Regions from separate parts of the Chitinophaga sp. 30R24 genome, predicted to be linked through region 1. Evidence: riboswitches for the same ligand, from Rfam matches in the RefSeq annotation. Region 1 holds a riboswitch; the other holds the start of a gene.
What was found. A riboswitch is a leader RNA that binds a small molecule or an ion and turns the genes downstream of it on or off. The one in region 1 is predicted to bind S-adenosylmethionine.
Positions count from the first base shown of each region.

Region 2: it holds a riboswitch for S-adenosylmethionine, as region 1 does, so the genes downstream of both, ACDQ55_RS19215 (trans-sulfuration enzyme family protein) here and ACDQ55_RS13220 (trans-sulfuration enzyme family protein) in region 1, are expected to answer to the same signal.

Region 1 covers NZ_JBJGXX010000004.1:287,202-290,598, forward strand. Annotated here, with positions in the region: gene ACDQ55_RS13215 (homoserine dehydrogenase) at 1-55, opposite strand, end outside; gene ACDQ55_RS13220 (trans-sulfuration enzyme family protein) at 107-1,285, opposite strand; SAM riboswitch class I at 1,471-1,588, opposite strand; gene ACDQ55_RS13225 (DUF2851 family protein) at 1,718-3,004, shown strand; gene ACDQ55_RS13230 (OsmC family protein) at 3,056-3,397, opposite strand, start outside.
Region 2 covers NZ_JBJGXX010000013.1:75,654-79,050, reverse strand. Annotated here, with positions in the region: gene ACDQ55_RS19220 (dicarboxylate/amino acid:cation symporter) at 1-311, shown strand, start outside; gene ACDQ55_RS19215 (trans-sulfuration enzyme family protein) at 268-1,440, opposite strand; SAM riboswitch class I at 1,592-1,705, opposite strand; gene ACDQ55_RS19210 (NAD-dependent epimerase/dehydratase family protein) at 1,781-2,725, opposite strand; gene ACDQ55_RS19205 (YdcF family protein) at 2,779-3,397, opposite strand, start outside.

The DNA of each region.
Region 1 (3,397 bases):
CCTGACCTACGACGCCAAATCCGAAAATGCCTAAATTGATGATCTTATTTTCCATACTTCTTTTTTGAGCTTTTAACCGTTGGCTGTCAGCCTTCCGGGCAAAAGCCTATTGTAAAACAGTGATTTGCTTGCCAGCCGGAAGATTCAGCTTGTCTAGCGCTTGTTTCAGGTCGTTGATCAGGTCTTCGACATCTTCAATGCCGATGGATAAACGTATGCAGGAGTCCTGCAAACCTGTTTTGCGCCGGAATTCTTCCGGGATATTGCGATGTGTCATGGTAGCCGGATGGGCTAACATGCTTTTAACGCCGCCAAAGCTTTCTGCCAGTTTAAATAGTTTGGTGGCATTAACGATGCGGATCGCGTTTTTGATATTGTCGCTTTTCAGGGAAAAGCTGACCAGCGCGCCGTAATTTTTCTGTTGTTTACGGGCGATGTGATGATTTTTATGGGTTGCCAGGCCGGGATAATATACTTTGTCGATGGCGGGGTGGGCAGCCAGCCAGTTAGCGATGGCGCTGGCATTGCTGCATTGTTTTTCCAGCCGCAGGCAAAGTGTTTCTATGCCCCGGATCGTGAGCCAGGCCTCAAACGGACTGAGGATACTACCGGAGATGTTTTGGTTATACCGTATTTGGTCGGCCAATGTTTTAGAGTTCACCACTACCAAACCGGCTATCACGTCGCAATGGCCGGAGAGGTATTTGGAGGCGCTGTGGATAACGATGTCGGCGCCCAGGGTAAGTGGTTGCTGCATCAATGGCGTGCACAAAGTGTTGTCTGCCACCAGCAGGATATTATGTTGTTTGGCAATTTTGCTGATCGACTTAATATCCGATACGCGTAAGGTAGGATTGGTGGGAGATTCCAGCCAGATCACGCGGGTATTGGGCGTAATGGCCGCCAATACTTTATCAAGATTGCTGGTATCCACAAAATTTACCTTGATGCCAAAACGTTCAAACATGTGGTTAAAGATCTGGAAGATGCCACCATAGGTATCTTCCACGGCCATAATCTCATCGCCGGTTTTTAACAGCTTCAATACTGCATCTATAGCAGACATACCACTGGCGAAGGCAAAACCGGCAAACCCTTCTTCCAGGCTGCAGATCAGGTCTTCCAGTACTTTCCTGGTAGGGTTGTTGGCCCTCGAAAACTCAAAGCCTTTATTAATACCAGGTGATTCCTGCACAAAGGTGGAGGTTTGATAGATAGGCACAGAAATGGCGCCTGTCAGTTCGTCTACCGGGATGCTATGAATCAGTTGTGTGGCTGTTTTCATGTTATAAATTATTTTTAATGATATGCAATGCGCGCAAATTTCTGCTACAACTTTATCATTAAAGATCAACTTAAACAACTCAAATCCATAAAAGGAGGTGGGGAAGGGGCATAAAAAAAGCTCTTCCGATTGTTGGAAGAGCTCTTTTAGAAAGATATATATATCAGTGAAGAATAATCTCTGCCAACTTATCTTTCCCCGATTTGCACCGGGGCAGGAATTAGCACCTTTTTCCTGATCATGAATCAGGAAAGGTTGCTAAGGCATCGCAGGGCCAAGTCCCTCCGCCTTTCTGGATAAGTGATGTGTAAGAACTGGCGCAAAGTTAATATCACTTTTATCAGATTTCCAAATTGAAGTTGTATTTTATTTTTTTCAGCAGGGGTTTTATTATATTTGATAGATATTATTTCAATACCCAACCATGCCTTTATGTTTGTTAACCCGTTGCTCTCAGAAGAGCTATTCCAGCATATTTGGGCCTGCCGTTTATTTCAGCAGGATCATCTTTTTACTACTTCAGGAGAATCTGTACAGATCTTATATCCCGGTGTACAGAATTATTGTAGCGGCCCGGATTTTACGGCTGCCCGGATCAGGATAGGCGGTACTTTGTGGATAGGGCAGGTGGAATTGCATCTGAAAACATCCGATTGGTACCGGCATGGGCACCAACACAACCGGCAGTACGATCGTATTATCCTGCACGTAGTATTTGTACAGGATATGCCCGCCGCCCGTATTAATGGGGCGCCCTGTCTGGAACTGCAGCACCATATTCCTAAATTGTTATTGCAACGGTACGAGCAATTACGGCAGCATGCGCCCTTTGTAGCCTGTGAGGCGCATGCTGCCCGGGTGCCGTCGCTTACCTGGCTTAGCTGGAAAGAACGGTTGCTGGCAGAACGCTGGGAACGCAAGATTGGTGGTTTCCGCGCCTGGTTGCAAGGTAACCAGTATAATTGGGAAGAAGTATGTTATTGGGCCGTGGCCCAAAGCTTAGGCACACCGGTAAATGCGCTGCCATTTTTACAACTGGCGCAATCGCTTTCCTATACTTTGTTGCTGCGCCACCGTCAGCAACCCTTACAATTGGAGGCGCTGTTATTTGGGCAGGCAGGTATGCTTAACGGATTACCTGCCGATGCTTATGCGCTGCAACTCCAGGAAATATTTGCTTACCTGCGGCATAAGTACCGGCTTAGCCCCCTGCCGCCACATTACTGGAATTGGCTGCGTATGCGCCCTGCCGCTTTTCCTACCATCCGGATTGCCGTATTTGCCGCTTTGCAGGCAAACACAGCCCATTTGTTTTCCCGCTTACTGGAAGCAGGCAGTATAGCAGAGCTGGAGCGATTATTTTTCGTGCAACCATCGGTATATTGGCATACCCATTACCGTTTTGGGCAAGAGGTAGCAGCTACCCAGCGTCCGGGCAAACAGGCGGTGCACAGTATCCTGATCAACACGGTATTGCCGTTACTATTTTTGTATGGCCAGCAGAAAAATCTTAAATATTACCAGGAAAAAGCGCTGCACTTCCTGCAGCAACTGCCTCCGGAAAAGAACCGGATCACCAATAGCTGGACGCAATTGGGCGTGGAGCAGGAAAATGCAATGGAATCACAGGCATTGTTGCAATTAAAACAACACTACTGTGATGAGAAGAGATGCCTGTATTGTGCAATTGGCACTAAGCTATTAGCTACTAGTTTATAGGTGATAGCCGCTAAATAGCAGCTAACTGCTGGTAGCCAGCCGCTCGCTGTACTACCAGTTAAATGTTACATCCTGTGCTATGTCTGGGTGCAGGCTATGTGCTACCGGACAGGTAAGCGCCGCCCTTTCCAGAATAGTTCTTTCTTTTTCGCCCAGGTTATGGCCGGCGGGGAAATCGAAAATTACTTTTACGCCGGTAATACGGCGGGGGTCTGTACCCATAATTTTTTGGATGCTCACTTTAGTGCCCTCTATAGGCCACTGGTTATCTCTGGCCTTGATGCCCATAATGGTGAGCATGCAGGAACCCAGTGCGCTGGCTACGATGTCGGTGGGTGAAAACCTTTCTCCTTTCCCGTTATTGTCTACCGGTGCGTCTGTTTCAATAACAGT
Region 2 (3,397 bases), on a different contig from region 1:
CCTCCATTATCAAAATGGCCGTGGTATTTGCCATGTTTGGCAAAGGGTTCGACAGCCCCAGTGTTATTTTAATGGCCCTAGGCGCTACCGTTATTGTGAGCATCGTAGAAGGTGGCATCCCTAATGGCGGCTATATCGGTGAATTGCTGGTGATGAGCATATATGGGTTCCCGGTAGAGGCCCTCCCGCCGCTGATGATCATTGGTACGCTGGTAGACCCGCTGGCTACCATTCTCAACGCAACGGGAGATAACGTGGCCGCTATGCTTACAACACGCTTCCTGCGGCGGCAGGCGCCGGCAGTTTCGTAAAAGCCTGTTCCAGGTCTGCTAGCAGATCAGCTGTTTCCTCCAATCCTACCGACAACCGGATCAAACTATCGCTCACACCGGCAGCCTTCCTCTTTTCGGCAGGAATAGACTTATGGGTCATTCCGGCAGGATGACATAATAAGCTTTTAATACCACCCAGGCTTTCGGCCAGTTTAAAATAATGCGTGCCAGTAACAAATGCAGTAGCCGCTTCCACACGATCATCTTTTAGCGTAAACGAAATAATGCCGCCAAAACCTTTACTTTGCTTTTTCGCCAACTCATGACCCGGATGCGAAGGCAATCCCGGGTAAAATACCTTTGCTACCGCCGGATGCTTTTCCAGGTATTCTGCCAGGGCCTGTGCATTGAACTCATGTTGTTTAATACGCAGGGGCAGCGTTTCTATACCCCGTATCAGCAGAAAACTATCGAACGGCGACAAAATAGCCCCACAGGCATTCTGATAGAACTTAATTTCTTCTCCTAGCTCAATGGTTTTAGCAATCACCACGCCGGCAATCAAGTCGCTATGGCCCCCCAGGTATTTGGTGGCGCTGTGCACCACCAGGTCTGCTCCCAATTCCAGCGGTTTTTGTAAGATGGGGGAAGCAAAGGTATTGTCTACACAGAACAAGCAGTTGTGTGCTTTCGCAATGCGGCCAATCGCTTCAATATCCGATATTTTCAGGGTTGGATTGGTGGGCGTTTCCAGCCATATCAGGCGGGTAGCGGGTGTAATTGCATTAAATACAGCAGCTGTATCAGACGTATCTACATAGCTCACTTTAATACCGAACTTCTCATATACTTTATGAAATAAACGGAAAGCGCCGCCGTAGATATCATCTACCGCCACAATTTCGTCACCCGATTTCAGTAATTTGATCACCGCATCGATAGCTGCCAGACCACTGGAAAAAGCCGAAGCCGCAGCGCCGCCTTCCAACTTCGCAATAATCTTTTCTGCGATTTCGCGGGTGGGGTTATTAGACCGCGTATAATCATAACCTTTGTTAACACCAGGTGCTTCCTGCACAAAAGTGGAGGTCTGGTAAATAGGAACAGCAATAGCGCCTGTGTGCGGATCTACGGGAATAGCATGAATCAGTTCTGTGATAGTGCTCATCTTTTTTGTTTGATTTAGTTTGATGAAAATTTGATTAAACAGCGTTCGCTAGTAGCCTATCACAGCAGAGGGGGGAGCATAAAAAAACTCACCTGGGAGCCAGATGAGTTTTAGCATATATTTACAATAAATGTATTAAAACCTGAAATCTGACTTATCTTTCCTGGTTTATTAAACCGGATGGATGCAGCACCTTTCCCTACTTGCGCAGGGATGGTTGCTAAGGTATCGTCGGGCCATGTCCCTCCTCCTTTCTTGATAAGCTATTTAAAGAACTACTGCAAAGATAAAGCAGAAATAATAATTCCCAAATTTATTTTCCTATAAATTTAGTAGACTACTATTTTTTGTCCAGTGTAAGGCGGATACCTTCTTCATAGGAAGTGGGTTTTACCTTAAAATGCTGTTCGAACTTTGTAGCATCGAAAATATAAGGATAGTTGCTTTGGTAGAGCATTTCTTTCAGCTCTTTGATCGTAGTGTCGAACAATCCTACAAGTCCCAGCATAAAGGCATTGAGCTTCATATACCTGGGCTTTACACCCATCTGGCCAGCAATCAGTTGCATATATCCCTTACCATCGGGTGCGGGATTGGCTGTAGGCAAATGCCACACCTGGTTCCAGGAAGATTCATCCTGTGAGAGCAGATACAGGGCCTTGCCAGCATCGCGTGTAAAAGTATAGCTATGGGTTTTATCATCTCTTCCTAACCACATAGCGGAACCGTTCTTTTTAAATTTATCGATGATCAGCAGGTTGAGGAAGCCGGTTTTATCGGCGCCTGGTCCGTAAAAATCTGCGGCACGCGCAATCGTAGCAGTAATATTGCCTGCCTTTACTTCATCCATCAGTTGGGTAGCAATAGCAGCGCGTATGGCTCCTTTTTTACTGGAAGGGCGGTAAGGCGTATCTTCCTTCATAGGCCCGTCTACTAACCCATAGGCATATACGTTATCAAAAAAAACAAGCCGGGCATTAGCCTCCTTGCATGCATTGATCACATTGGTCATAATCCTGGGCCATGCAACCGACCAGATTTTTATATTATACTGGAGACCAGCGGTCAGAAATACCACGGCGCTGCCTTTTACGGCGTTCCTGGTTTGTTCGTAATCGGTAATATCTGCTGCTACCAGGTCTGTAATACCTGCCACAGATTTAGGTGAACGGCTTACCAGCCTTACCCGTTGCTGGTGCTCCACCAGTTGATTCGTTAATTCTTCCGCAATTACACCACCGGCGCCAAGGATAGTGTATAGGGGCTGGATAGTTACATCTGCCATATATTTGTAGGTATGTTTTTAAATAGACGGATAAATGCCACGGATATTGTATATCAAGGATCAAGCGGATCACGCGCATCGGCCTGCAAAGAGCAGGCGTCGGGCAAGAATGAAATAAAAGAGGGTTGCGTTTGTTTAATGTCTGCCGCAGGCACATACCCCAGTTCGGCTATACACCGCTGTTTAAACAAAGGGCTTAGCACATACATCAAGTGCATAGGGTCCGATACGCACAGCATTCTTTTGGTAACCGGTATACCGCTCCTCCAGGCAATGCGCACAGCATTGCGTACATTGGTGGTAGTATGACGGGCATAAGGATCTACCATAACAGCAGCCGCAGGTATTTTCAATACATTCACCAGATATTTCTTCATTTCCACCGCCTCCGAAAACTGCGTACCTACCGGCCGCACATGGCCGCCGGAAACAATAATAAAAGGGACCAGACCTTTACGATACAGTGCAGCACCAGTATCGCACCTGCCCTTACCTACTTCGCTCAACGACTCAGTACTAACAGGGCTGGAACCCAGGATCAGTAGAGTGGAATAAGGGTATCTCTCCCAATCGGTGCCTTTTACTTTCTTATACGGGGCTGCATTGGGAGCCGGCAACGGCTCATAACGGGCCGCCTCATCGCGGTGGTTCAGCTCCAACAGCCCCAAAGCC